3 regions of the Pradoshia sp. Z4_20 genome follow, and region 2 is predicted to be linked to each of the others. Evidence: riboswitches for the same ligand, from Rfam matches in the RefSeq annotation. Region 2 holds a riboswitch; each other region holds the start of a gene.
What was found. A riboswitch is a leader RNA that binds a small molecule or an ion and turns the genes downstream of it on or off. The one in region 2 is predicted to bind S-adenosylmethionine.
Positions count from the first base shown of each region.

Region 1: another riboswitch for S-adenosylmethionine. It lies ahead of AC4BHP_RS02170 (methionine biosynthesis PLP-dependent protein); the one in region 2 lies ahead of AC4BHP_RS04595 (bifunctional homocysteine S-methyltransferase/methylenetetrahydrofolate reductase).
Region 3: another riboswitch for S-adenosylmethionine. It lies ahead of AC4BHP_RS14170 (methionine ABC transporter ATP-binding protein); the one in region 2 lies ahead of AC4BHP_RS04595 (bifunctional homocysteine S-methyltransferase/methylenetetrahydrofolate reductase).

Region 1 covers NZ_JBZAJD010000001.1:446,492-451,175, reverse strand. The annotation lists gene AC4BHP_RS02175 (ABC transporter ATP-binding protein) at 1-679, opposite strand, end outside; gene AC4BHP_RS02170 (methionine biosynthesis PLP-dependent protein) at 822-1,922, opposite strand; SAM riboswitch class I at 2,106-2,210, opposite strand; gene AC4BHP_RS02165 (M42 family metallopeptidase) at 2,344-3,387, shown strand; gene AC4BHP_RS02160 (patatin-like phospholipase family protein) at 3,435-4,277, opposite strand; gene AC4BHP_RS02155 (GntR family transcriptional regulator) at 4,483-4,684, shown strand, end outside.
Region 2 covers NZ_JBZAJD010000001.1:936,084-940,767, forward strand. The annotation lists gene AC4BHP_RS04575 (hypothetical protein) at 94-432, shown strand; gene AC4BHP_RS04580 (NUDIX hydrolase) at 641-1,258, shown strand; gene AC4BHP_RS04585 (hypothetical protein) at 1,601-1,759, shown strand; gene AC4BHP_RS04590 (class I SAM-dependent methyltransferase) at 1,969-2,565, opposite strand; SAM riboswitch class I at 2,690-2,791, shown strand; gene AC4BHP_RS04595 (bifunctional homocysteine S-methyltransferase/methylenetetrahydrofolate reductase) at 2,886-4,684, shown strand, end outside.
Region 3 covers NZ_JBZAJD010000006.1:119,624-124,307, reverse strand. The annotation lists gene AC4BHP_RS14175 (YrzE family protein) at 453-2,135, opposite strand; SAM riboswitch class I at 2,365-2,476, shown strand; gene AC4BHP_RS14170 (methionine ABC transporter ATP-binding protein) at 2,599-3,618, shown strand; gene AC4BHP_RS14165 (methionine ABC transporter permease) at 3,636-4,286, shown strand; gene AC4BHP_RS14160 (MetQ/NlpA family ABC transporter substrate-binding protein) at 4,304-4,684, shown strand, end outside.

The DNA of each region.
Region 1 (4,684 bases), 490 kb from region 2:
CCTGTAATTCTGCAAAGCTTCCATCTGCAACAATCCTGCCTTCATGCAGTAAAATAATTCGATTGCTAATTTTCTCGACGACATCCATGATATGTGAGGAATAAAAAATAGTTTTTCCCTCGCTTGCCAGCAGTCCAAGCAATTCTTTAATGACCATAACGCTATTCGCGTCGAGACCGCTTAAAGGTTCATCTAAAAATAAAATATCCGGATTATGAAGAAGGCTTGAAATTAATAGAACCTTTTGCTTCATCCCTTTTGAATAACTATTTATTCGTGAATCATACATTTCTTCAATATTTAATAGCCTCATTAGTTTAAAAGCCTTTTGGTCAGCCTGCTCATAAGATAAGCCATAAAGCTCACCTATAAAAGTCAAATATTCACGTGCAGTCAATACATCATATAAATCTGCCAATTCAGGCACATAGCCAATTCTATTTTTATAGGTAATCCTATCCTCAGAAAGCTCTTTATCAAAGACCTTCACTGAGCCTGTATAGTCTGTAAGGAGTCCGAGCAATATTTTAACTGTGGTAGTTTTCCCCGCCCCATTGGGACCTATATAGCCAATAATTTGTCCCTTGTTTACATCAAGATTAATTCCTCGAAGTACTTCTTTCGATCCATAATGCATTTGAAGATTGCTAATAGAAATCACCAGTTCAGCCATTTTCATTCTCCCCAAAGACCCATTTTGGTATAGTATATCAAAACGGGTCGTTAATTTGCATAATTTTCTAATTTATCCTTTTTAGGTATTACTTCTGGAATCCTTCATGATGCACCTAAATGCCTGTAAAGTTCAAATTTCTAATAACCTAAACCGATAATGATTCAAAAGCTTGAATAAGATCATCAATCAAATCATTCGCATGCTCTATCCCAACAGAATAGCGCAGCAAACAATTACAGACTCCATTTTGTGTACGCACTTCCTCAGGGATATCCGCATGTGTTTGTGTAGCAGGGTACGTCATTAAACTTTCTACTCCACCCAGACTTTCAGCAAAAGATATGATGCGAAGGCTTTTTAAAAATGGATTGATCCATTCCTCTGATTTCAGCCGGAACGATATCATCCCCCCTTTACCAGGATAAAGGACATCTGTCACTTCTTCTCTTTCTCTTAAAAATCGGCTGATTATCTTAGCATTTTCCTCATGCTGCCTCATCCTTAGGCTCAATGTTTTCATTCCCCTCATCACAAGCCAGGAGTCAAATGGCGGCAGTACAGCGCCTGTTGCATTTTGATATTCTTCTAGGCGCGCACCAACCTCTTTACTCTTTGAGACAATTAATCCAGCCAATACATCATTATGTCCTGCTAAATATTTGGTGGCACTGTGGACAACGATATCTGCTCCCTGCTCAATCGGTCTTTGCAAAATGGGTGTATAAAACGTATTATCCACAAGGAGCAGTAGATTGTTAGATTGGGTCAGTTGAGCAATTTCTTTAATATCCATTTCCTGCATAAGCGGATTTGTCGGTGTTTCTATAAAGAAGGCCTTCGTATTTTCCGTAATGGATTCAGCGAAATCTTCATATGTATGGCAATAGTTAAACTTGATGCCATACGTCTTCCATATTTGCTCAAATAACCGATATGTCCCTCCATACAGATCGGCAGAGACGGCTATTTCATCACCTGGAGAAAATAAACATAGCAATGAGTGAATGGCAGCCATACCTGAACTAAAGGCAAATCCCTGTTTACCACCCTCTAGCTCGGCAATTGCTTCCTCTAATAATTTTCTGGTTGGGTTTCCTGTTCTTATGTAATCAAACCCTGTTGATTCCCCTATTCCGTTATGGCGATAGGCTGTGGAAAAATAAACTGGCGGATTAACAGTACCTGTTTGTGTTTCACTTCGATTGCCTATTTGAGCTAAGAGTGTTTCGATTTTAACTGTTGTCATATGTATGACCCCTCTCTCTTTATTAATCCCCGAAATACAGTTACTCTGATTTACCTTCATCCGGCTCTAATTTGCCATCAAAGTTACGAATTACTTACATCCACTCATTTTCCCAGTGAATAAAAATATGCTTAAAAACGAAAAAAGTCTTCAAGAAGAAGACTTTTCATTAGAGTGAGTCCCTTCTTATCGGCCAGGAATGATTGTTCCTGCAGGAATTAGCACCTTTCCATATTGGCGGTTGCTGAGACTTCACAGGGCCTGTCCCTCCATCTCTCTTGATAAGATTTTTCAGAATATTTATTTAACTATAAATTTACAGTCCTACTGCTAAAAAAGCAAGTTATTTCTGCCTTTATTGTCCAACTTTTTAACAAAGGTATATAATAAATCTATACATAAAAAGGAGTGATTCGGAACCATGAAAGCCAATGGCCAGGAAATTTTCCAGTACATAAAAGACCTTGTATCCATTCCAAGTCCGAGCGGCTATACAACGGAAGTAATTGATCATGTAGCACAGTTTTTACAATCTCAAGGAATACCTGCAGTAAAAACAAATAAAGGTGCCCTATTGGCAACAATCAAGGGACAGGATGATTCAAAGCACCGTTTTCTAACAGCCCATGTAGATACATTAGGTGCTATGGTGAAAGAAATCAAACCAAGCGGGCGTTTAAAATTATCGATGATCGGCGGATTTCGTTGGAATTCTGTTGAAGGCGAATATTGTAAAATCCATACAGCTGAAGGTAAAACGTTTACAGGGACGATTCTTTTAAATCAAACTTCTGTCCATGTTTATCAGAAAATGGGAGATATTAAACGCGAGGATGCAACGATTGAAGTTCGAATTGATGCTGTGACAAAAAGCAAGACGGATACAGAAGGTCTAGGTATTTCTGTAGGTGATTTTGTTTCCTTCGAGCCCCGTGTTGAACTGACAGACAATGGATTTATTAAATCCCGTCATTTAGATGATAAAGCGAGTGTCGGCATACTGATGTATATCATTAAACAGTTAAAAGAAGAAGGCATCACTCTCCCCTATACGACCCACTTCTTAATTTCAAATAATGAAGAAATAGGCTATGGCGGAAACTCCAACATTCCTGCTGAAACTGTTGAATACCTGGCTGTAGATATGGGAGCAATTGGAGAAGGACAATCTACGGATGAATACAGTGTTTCCATTTGTGCAAAAGATTCTAGCGGACCCTATCATTATGGCCTGCGTCAGCATTTAGTCGAATTGGCAAAGCAACACAAGATTGATTACCGTGTAGATATATATCCTTTTTACGGATCTGATGCTTCTGCTGCCATCCGTGCCGGCTATGATATCATACACGGATTAATTGGACCCGGCATTGATGCTTCACATGCTTTTGAAAGAACCCATATCAGCTCTATTGAATATACTGCCCAGTTAATCTGGAATTACTTACAATCAGAATTAGCCTAATTTCATACTAAACGTTAACCCATCACCATTTAAGTGATGGGTTTTTATTATAATAACCGTTTGATTTTTCCATAAGCAGCCTTGGCTTCAGCATATCCTTGATTGTACAGCTTTTTCAGCTTTTTAGGGTTACGCTCAACACGGCTGACATCTGATTTCACTAATGGACGAATAATGACGACAAGTCCCTTTTCTTCTTGTTCCTCCAAATAGCGGATCGTGTCATTGTAAACGATATGCCGTTTGCGAAGAGCCTTTAGCAGCCCTTGATAGTTCTTATATTTTCTTTTTCCAAGCCAATCAAGCGACGATGCTTTCATATAGCCTTTATTCCCAGTAAGCACAACGATATTTTTCGTATTCCCGTCTGCTTGAGATTTTTGTATCGGTATTGGATCGGCAACACCGCCATCCAGCAGCATTCTTCCATCATAAGAGATTTCCGGAGCAAAAAAAGGAATCGAACTGGATGCGCGCAGAATCGTTGTAATATCTTTTATTAGGTGCTCTTTTCTATAGTATACAGGTTCGCCTGTTACGCAATCTGTAACACCCACGACAAACTGTTCCTTTGCTTCACAAAAAGCCTTTATATCAAATGGGACCAGTTCATTTGGAATTTTATCAAAAATAAAGTCCATTCCAAATAATTCACGTTTCTTCAGAAAACGTTTATAGGATAGGTATTCCGGGTGTGAGACATAATCGATATTCGCCGCATAATTACGGTCTATTTGCCGTGCAATATAAGAAGAGCCATTACATGCACCAGCTGAAACACCAATTGTATATGGCACATATATATCCTGTTCCATCAAATACCTCAGAACTCCAGCTGTATATAGCCCTCTCATTCCGCCACCCTCTAGAACCAGGCCTGTATTATGCATAACAAGTAAACTCCTTCCCCAGAGAATCCTTATTATTTTGCCATGACCCTTCTTAAATAATTACACGTTTTAAAACTATTTCAGGGAATTTTTTACTATCCTATTGACAGTTTTAGTGTATTAACTGTATAGTACACATATCAAGTGTATGAACTACATAGTACACACACTAATAATTGGTTAAAAAGCCATAGGAGATGAATTAATGAACATCATCTTTAATAACCGGGATCCTGTATATTTACAAGTTGTCCGTTACTTCAAAGAACAAATAGCGACCGGTCGGCTTGCAAGCGGAGAGGAGATTCCTTCTCGACGTGAGCTTGCCAATCTTCTAAAAATAAACCCCAATACTGCTCAAAAAGCGTATAAGGAAATGGAGGAACAGGGATTGATTCACACAGAAA
Region 2 (4,684 bases):
CTGTCTGAAAATAACAAAAGGTTTCTAAGGAAATATTTGTTATAATAATTTATAAAGAAAAATTCTGGAATAAGTAAACAAGGGGATTTTAGTATGATTGATTTGATTATTGGGTTGTTAATCAATGGGTTAGTAATAGTTGCGTTTTTAAACATCAACAAATTTAATGCCCAAAAACTAAAATTATCAATAGTAAGTCTTATATCAACTATTATTGTTGTAGTTGTTCCTACCTTAGGTTATCGATTTGATAAGAGTATTGGTGATTATTATTTCGGTTTTCCTGCTGATATTTTAGTTTATCATGGTGGAATGCTGTTTTCTTTAGTCTCGTTTGGCTTTTTGTTTAACTTCTTTTTCTTTTATTGGGTGTTTAAACTAATAGTTAAATTAGGAGTGCTTATTAGGCCTGTGAACAAGGGAAATTATTGATGTTATTTAAAAGGGGTTGCTTAGGCTGCTCCTTTTCTTATAGTGTTAGCATTTCGCTTAAAGCAGCTAAAGTTAGGTTACTTCAGTGTGGAATAAAAGTTCAGTAAAACTGAAATAGAGATTAACAATGTTAAGTAAGGATAGCTGAAAGAGAGAAATATAATTTTTAAGGTAATATTAATTGATAATCCAATGGTGGTGAATAAGATTGGAACCTAAATGGCTAGAATGGGCTAAACAGCTTCAATCCATTGCCCAGGCAGGACTAACCTATTCTAAAGATGTGTATGACTTAGAAAGATTTGAGATGATAAGAAATATAAGTGTTGAAATATTGACTCAGCATACAAATCTGGAAAATAAAACAATAAAAGAACTTTTTGCAAATGAAACAGGGTATGCAACACCAAAAGTTGATATTAGAGCTGTTGTATTTAGAGAAAATAAAATTTTAATGGTGAGAGAAAATCATGATGGAGATTGGTCATTACCAGGAGGCTGGGGTGATATTGGATTAACTCCGGGTGAAGTTGTGGTTAAGGAAGTAAAAGAGGAATCAGGTTTTGATGTTAAAGCGAAAAAAATAATAGCTGTTCTCGATAAAAAATGTCATCCTCATCCACCATCCCTTTATCACGTCTATAAAATATTTATCCAATGTGAAATCATAGGCGGGAAACCACAAGAGGGTATCGAAACAAATGCAGTTGAATTTTTTGCGGAAAATGAACTGCCATCTTTATCGCTAGCCAGGAATACTGTATCGCAAATTGAATTAGCGTTTAAGCATTTATATAATCCACAGGAACCTGTTTATTTTGATTAACTATTCCATTTATTGGTATTTATTCGAAAAGGATTAATGCCTTTTTGTGTTGAATTTCGTATGGCAGAAGAGGTTCAGGATAACGGAAATGAATTTTCATAAGAATATAGGAATTGATAAAAATCGATTTAATAGGAGAAATACTAGTTGGATAACGGCGACAACAAAAGAAAATAAAAGAGATTAAGTAGCAAGAGATATGGATATTCAATTACCTTGAAAAGACAACCAGAGTCATTATGTTATCAATAACATATATGGTATAATTTTCATACAACTACTTGGTGCGGGTGGTATGCACCTTCTTTTCCTTATATAAAGGAGAAGGGAGGTGATATACTTATGGATTTTCTAATAGCTCTGGCAAAAGATGTAGCAATGATCTTTTTTACGACCCTTGCTGCTGGCATCGCCACGCGATTCGCCAATCTTCGGCTAAAGGGCAAACGAAAAACCACCCCGCGCCGACCAAAGCATAAGGGTGGTTCCTCTAAGAACTAAACTATTTGCATACCACTCGCTCTATAGTTGTACCAGGGAGTATCCAGCTCTCTGGTTTTTTAATATATGTGTATATGTTTATAATATACCCTAAATAATAGAAATTCAATCAAAACTGATGGAGGAGCTTATGGTTTTTATAGGTTGAAAAGGGTCAGATAGAAAGAGTGTCTAAGCTTGAGTGGAATTTCTAATATTCATAAAAAGGGCTATTTGATGGCTGTGACATTTATAGATAAGCACGGTTTGAGTGGTTTCGTTTGAACCTTAATAGACTTAAAGCCTGTATTAGTTAGCACCTCTCTAATCTCTTCGGCAAAGGCATGAGCCTGTTCTTCGGTTGCTTCTTCCTGCCTTGGCTGCACGGTTATAGTCAATTTGCCATTTTCTTTTAATAAAGAATGTATTTTTTGAATACAAGCCTCTTGATCTTCCCATAATGGATAGCTATTTACACTAAATATTTTATCGTACACCATTGGATTGGGAATCCCGAGAACAGTTCCATTAAACAAACGAAGCTGATTGCGGTTGAGTTGTTCTTGATTTCGTTTGCTCGCATTTTTCACCATTTCTTCTGATGGATCGACACCATCTATTTGGATGGTAGGGTACTTCTCAAAAAGCATGTGCATTCCTTCACCTGGGCCAAAACCAACTTCTAGCAGTGTGTCATTTGGGGTAATAGTCAATTGATCAAATGTCCATTCGTATAATTCCTCATTTTCATAGGCCATTATTTTACCTGCAATCTTTCCGAGGACACCAGTTGGATTTTTAAACTGATTCGTTATTATTTCCTTCATCTAACATCACTCCTACCCCATACATACCCAAAATACTAAATCGTTAACTCTTTTGGATTAATTATCAAAATAGATTGAAATAACTGAAAATTTATAGTAAATTAAGTAAATATATAATTTCATATTCTTATCTAGAGAGATGGAGGGACTGGCCCGTTGAAATCTCAGCAACCTGGATGGTAATCCAAGGTGCTAAATCCAGCAAGCAATGCTTGAGAGATGAGAGACCTTAGGAAAGAGGGCTTTCATGATGAAAGCTCTTTTCTATTAGTCTGTTTTCCTCATCAGAGACATTAACCAACTAATTAGGGGGAAAGACAGTGAAACTACTGGAAACGTTAAATGAAAAAATTCTAGTCGCAGATGGGGCGAGTGGAACACTTTTATATTCATTTGGAATTGATAGTTGCTTTGAAGAGCTTAATTTGACAAACCCCAATCAGATCAAAAAGATGCATAGAAGTTATATTGAGGCTGGTGCTGATGTGATTCAATCGAATACATTCGGCGCAAATTTTCATAAATTAAAGCGCTATGGTCTCGAAAGGGAAGTTTCTCAAATTAATAGAGCCGGAATGAAAATAGCGAAAGATGCGGCTGATCCAAACACATTCATCATCGGCACGATTGGCGGCTTGCGGAGCTTTAGGAAATCAGAATTAACACTAACGGAAATTAAGGGATATTTCGATGAACAGCTGACCGCTTTATTGGAAGAAAAGCCGGATGGCATTTTACTTGAAACCTATTATGATTTAGACGAATTATTAACGGTAATAGAGTCGGCTAGAAAAATGAGTGATCTTCCTCTTATCGCGAATATTTCTCTGCATGAAACAGGCCTTTTGCAAAATGGTATGCATGTCAGTGAGGCGTTTTCTCTTATGAAAAAAACAGGCGCTGATGTGTTAGGCATCAATTGTCGGATGGGTCCATATCATATGATTCGCTCCTACGAAGAAGTACCTTTATTGGAAGATACCTATTATGCGGCTTATCCAAACGCCAGCTTACCTGATTTATCAGATGGAAGATATGTCTATTCGACAGAAGCGGATTATTTCATTAATAGTTCAAGGCAGCTTGTGAAGCAGGGGGTCCGGCTGCTAGGTGGATGCTGTGGTACAACTCCTGCCCATATTCAGGCCATTCGTAAAGGAATCGAAGATCTTCATCCTGTAAAGGTGAAAGATTTTGTAGCCAAGCCGAAGCATCAGCCTATATCATATGAAATCATTCAATATAAACGAAAAGGTCCAGATACAATTTCAGGTAAGGCAAAAAAACAAACGACGGTTATCGTGGAGTTGGACCCGCCAAAGACGTTCGGCCTGGAGGATTTTTTAATAGGAAGTCGCTACCTATTAGATTCGGGTGCCGATGCGATTACACTTGCGGATAATTCATTGGCGTCACCGAGAATATCCAATCTTGCGGTAGCGTCGATTTTACAATCAAAGTTAAATACGGTGCCTCTTGTTCACTTAACTTGTCGAGATCATAATCTGATTGGCTTGCAATCTCATTTAATGGGCATGCATTCCCTTGGATTATCAGAGGTGTTGGTGGTGACTGGGGATCCTTCAAAAATTGGTGATTTTCCGGGCGCGACTTCTGTATATGATCTTTCTTCAATGGACCTGATTTCATTGGTTAAGCAATTGAATGAGGGGCGCTCCTATTCAGGAAAATCGCTGGGTAGCCGGGCGAATTTCGATATCGCAGCTGCCTTTAATCCAAATGTAAAGTACATAGATAAAGCTGTACAGCGAATGGAAAAGAAAATTCAGGCTGGAGCTGATTATTTCTTAACCCAGCCCGTGTTTAGTATTGAAAAATTAGAGGAAGTATACGCGGCAACCAGGCATATAACAAAGCCGATTTTTATTGGCATTATGCCTTTAACGAGTCACCGGAATGCAGAGTTTTTACATAATGAAGTGCCAGGTATTTCATTGCCGGTTCATGTTAGAGAGGCGATGGAAAGAGCCGGAACGGATAAGGAAGCCTGTGCTCGCGAAAGCTTTGCCATTTCAAAAGAATTAGTGGACGCGGCAAGTGAACTATTTAACGGTATCTATATTATTACACCTTTTATGAAATATGAATTAAGCGGGCA
Region 3 (4,684 bases), on a different contig from region 2:
AGAGCAGTATTATACGTATTTAATCTAATAAAATATATAGAGATTTGTAAATGGAAAGTACTTCCTAAATGTTATGTGAAAATAATCTAACTCACATATTAATACTGATTATGTATGGAAAACAGCTGAGAATGCTTTAACCATGTAAGTGTATCTTAAGCAAATTTTAGTTCTGAAGAATGAATTCTAAAGTATATTTCCATTTGTGCTCTAATTCTTTTGGAACTACATCCAGTATGGGTATTGATCTATAGAATTTAACTCCAAAGCCCTCCTCTTAATAATGTAAACACTACCTATTATGAGTATTTATGACTAATTTTATTTACCCTATTCAACACGATTCTAACTATATATTTAACAATAATTTAAATATGGGTAATAAAATTAGTCCAGTTGTTAAAAAATAGATCAATCCTCGAGTGAGGATGATCTATTTTCTTCAGTATATATTATTGTAAATTCTTAATTGTAATACCGTTAACAGGTAAAAAGTTTTCCCCGGTATCCAGGTACGTTACAGATACCTCATCGTTTTCCTGCAGATATATGATCAAAGGATCCTTTTCAGAGGACATATTGTAGCTTTGTCCATTATCCAGAAGGAACGAAACGACGGTATATTCACCTGATTTTTCTTTATAGACTCTGATAACTTTCCCATCGATTTTCTTCTCAACACTTGTGGAGGTGCCGTTAACCGTTCCGCCGCCTTTTTGAAGTGCTGTTTTGTATAGCTTTAAGGCTTCATTTGGCGTTGACCCATATGCTGTTATTTCAGGATTGGCAGCAGATACAATGAAATAATTTTGTAGGAATCCATTTGAATCCAGGACTCCTGTTAACCAACTGGCTTCACCGTAAAAATTATAGATGATGGGCATTTCTCCTTCCCATTTCTTTTCTATAAACTTCTTCTCGATAATTTGCAGGGCACCCTGTGAATCCATGTAGGATTCCTCCATATTACCTGTATAATAGACAGCTTTACCTGTCCTGGAATTTGTGAGCGCATAGCCGAGCATAGAATCGACGCCTTCTTTAGGACTCGTGAAATCAGTGAAATAATACATATCTCCATTTTCATCAAAGATCGGACTTACATTCGCTTCGGTACCCTCATCAGAAGGCAGTTTAACATCTGATTTTCCAAATAGGCTGTTCCAATAGCCATGAATATAATTTCCGAAGTAGCTGTTTTGTGTACTGACGACTTCTGGTGCAACGGCACCATCAATAAATTCGGGCGCTTCAGAAAGGGAATAAGAGTTGGACTTCCCAGTTTTGGCATCCATCACCACAACACCTTTTACCTTAAAGCCATTTCTGGCAGAGACAAAATCACCATAAGAGCGAATATAAAATGGCGCGCCATTATCATCTACTTCAAGCTGTGAATCCCCATAGAATATGTAGGATGGATACTGTAGACGAATACGGCGCTCTGTTTCTTTATTGAAGAATGCAGAAGGAGTGTAGATCATTTCTGCATCAACAAATTTTGGGTTGGCTGATGAATCTGTAGCACTCAATATAAAGTAACCAGGAGTTTCTTTCCCTTTCAGCCATTTGAAGAATCCTGAAAATTCGACTGGAGCAATATAAACATACTCACCATCTACTTTTTGGATTTGTAAATTCCCTAATTCGTAGTAGCTCGTATTTGGTACCTGGCCAAATGCTTTTTTCATTTTATTGCGCGCGTATTGAGGAGGCACGCTGGCCGGCTTTTTATTTTCATCAAATGTTTGAATTTCTTCTTTGATGTCCATTTTAGCTATAGTATACTTTTCATCGGCATTGAACAGAAATGCCGTTAAAAAATAGAGACCGACAAGCAAACTACCTGCAAATAAAATACCCTTAATGGTTCTCTCCATACCCGTAGCAAGCATTGAACCCAGCAAGGTTAGTATGATGACAAAAATCCAAAGAGAAGAGATAGTTTGATCCAATAGGGTGAAGTAATAAAATAAAAATGCTCCAATCGTGATTAATGCAGCTAAGCTGACAAAAACAAGCAGTTTTGTTTTCCCCTTCATATGGATACGTAATTTTTCATTATTTTTGAATGGCACAAGAATAAGTGCCGATATAATCCCAATGATAATGGAATAGATGAAGATATTTCCCACAAAGTACCCCTCCTTATTTTTTCTATAATTTACCTTAATATCCTATACGAATAACTGGCCAAAATGATTCATGAATTGGAAATATTCATGAATTTTAGTTGCTGTAACTTGATTTAGGATATTCTTTATTATAAATCAAAAATATTTTAAATATTATAAATTATTATTGACATTGCTAAACAAGATAGGATATAGTTGGAAACATCAAATTTAATTGAATAGCAAGCGATTCTTATCGAGAGAAGTGGAGGGATTTGGCCCTATGATACTTCGGCAGCGGATTTTTACTATGGTAAAAATACTGTGCTAATTCCAACAAACATCTGTTTGAGAGATAAGAGGAAGCTTTAAGCGAACATATTTCTACTTGTCTTTTTATGTATATGTTCATACAAAGCCTCTTCTGTCTAATGACAGAAGGGGCTTTTTGCATTTCGAATTTTTTAGGCCTGGAGGAGAGAACATGATTGAGTTTCGAAACATAAAAAAGTCATATCAAGCAAATGGTCAAAGCGTAGATGCTCTGAGAGGCGTTCATTTAACGGTTGAAAAAGGGGATATTTTTGGAGTGGTAGGATACAGCGGGGCCGGGAAAAGTACACTTTTGCGTTTAGTTAATATGCTTGAACGGCCTACTGAGGGGGAGGTCCTTGTGAATGGTAAATCGTTTGCCAGTCTCAAAGCAAAGGAATTAAGGGCAGAGAAAAAGAAAATCGGGATGATCTTTCAACATTTCAATTTACTTCAATCTAAGACGGTATTTGATAATGTAGCGATTCCATTGATACTATCCGGCGTTCGTAAAGAAACGATTCAAAATAGAGTTCGAGAATTACTGGAGTTCGTGGGGTTATCAGCTAAGGGTCGAAGTTACCCGGATGAATTGTCAGGGGGACAGAAGCAGAGGGTTGGAATTGCGAGAGCTCTGGCCACGAATCCATCTATCCTGCTATGTGACGAAGCTACATCGGCATTGGATCCGCAGACGACCAGGGATGTTTTAGAGCTATTGAAAAAAATAAACCGAGAATACAATATAACAATTTTGCTTATTACACATGAAATGTCGGTGATTAAAGAGATATGCAATAAGGTCGCTGTCATGGAAAATGGGAGGGTTGTTGAGCAGGGTCCTGTTCTTGATATTTTTTCCAAGCCAACCACTGAGGTTGCCAAGCGGTTTGTTAGAACAGTCATTCACGACGAGATTCCGCAGAGCTTTTTGAAATCCTTAAAGGAGAATAAACCAGCAGTTTGGAAACTTAATTTTTTGGGATCTTCGTCTGGCAAGCATCTACTTTCAACAGTGGCGAAAAGTTTTGATGTCCATTTAAGTGTTCTTTCTGCCAATATTTCTGAAATACAGGAAACCCCTTTTGGGAATTTAATCGTTGAGGTCATCGGTGAAACAGAAGAAATAAAGAAGGCGATCCAATACATAGAGAGTGAGGATGTGCTCTTGCAGGAGGTTAAGCTATCATGAATGAACAGTTTTTAGGAATGGAAATTACACTTGAACAGTTACTGATTGGATTCAGTGACACACTCTATATGGTTTTCTTCTCCTTACTATTCGCGGCCGTGATTGGATTGCCTTTAGGGATTTTACTCGTCATAACGAGAAAGGGTCACATTCTGGAGAATAAGTGGGTGTTTAATATATTGAACCCAATCATTAATATTTTACGCTCGGTTCCCTTCATTATTTTATTGGTGGCTTTGATTCCATTTACACGATTGGTTGTTGGATCGGCGATTGGAACGAATGCCGCCATTGTACCGCTTGTATTTTATGCAGGTCCTTATATTGCCAGATTGGTTGAAAATTCATTATTGGAAGTTGATAAGGGAATTATTGAAGCAGCTCAGTCAATGGGCGCGACTGAATGGCAGATCATTTTTCGGTTTTTAATACCAGAGGGACTTAGCTCTCTTGTTTTAACCTTTACAACAGCAACTATTGGGCTGGTTGGAGCCTCAGCAATGGCAGGGGCAGTAGGAGCTGGAGGAGTTGGAGATCTTGCCCTCACCTATGGTTATCAGAGGTTTGACACTAACACCATGATTGTAACCGTTGCGGCACTGGTAATCATTGTACAGCTTTTACAATCCATAGGTAATACGCTGGCTAGAAAAATAAGAAGACGATAAAGAAGGAGATGGAAAAAATGAAAAAACTTTTTCTTACTATTTTAATAATTGCATTTACTGTCGTAACAGCAGCATGTGGAAGCGATTCGAAAGGCAGTGCAAAAGAGGGCAGCTCTACCATTAAGGTTGGAGTAAGCAGCGGAGACACAAGAATATGGGATTATATTGCTGAACTCGCTAAGGAGAAGGGGCTCAATATAGAGCTTGTAAAGTTCAGTGATTATATTTTGCCGAATACAGCTCTAAATGATGGCGAAGTGGATGCTAACGCATTCCAGACCATTTCTTACTTTGAAGAACAAGTGGAAGAAAGAAAATTAGATCTTGAGCCACTAAGCTCTACTGTTATTGCACCAATGGGAATCTACTCAAATAAGCATAAGGATTTAAAGGAATTG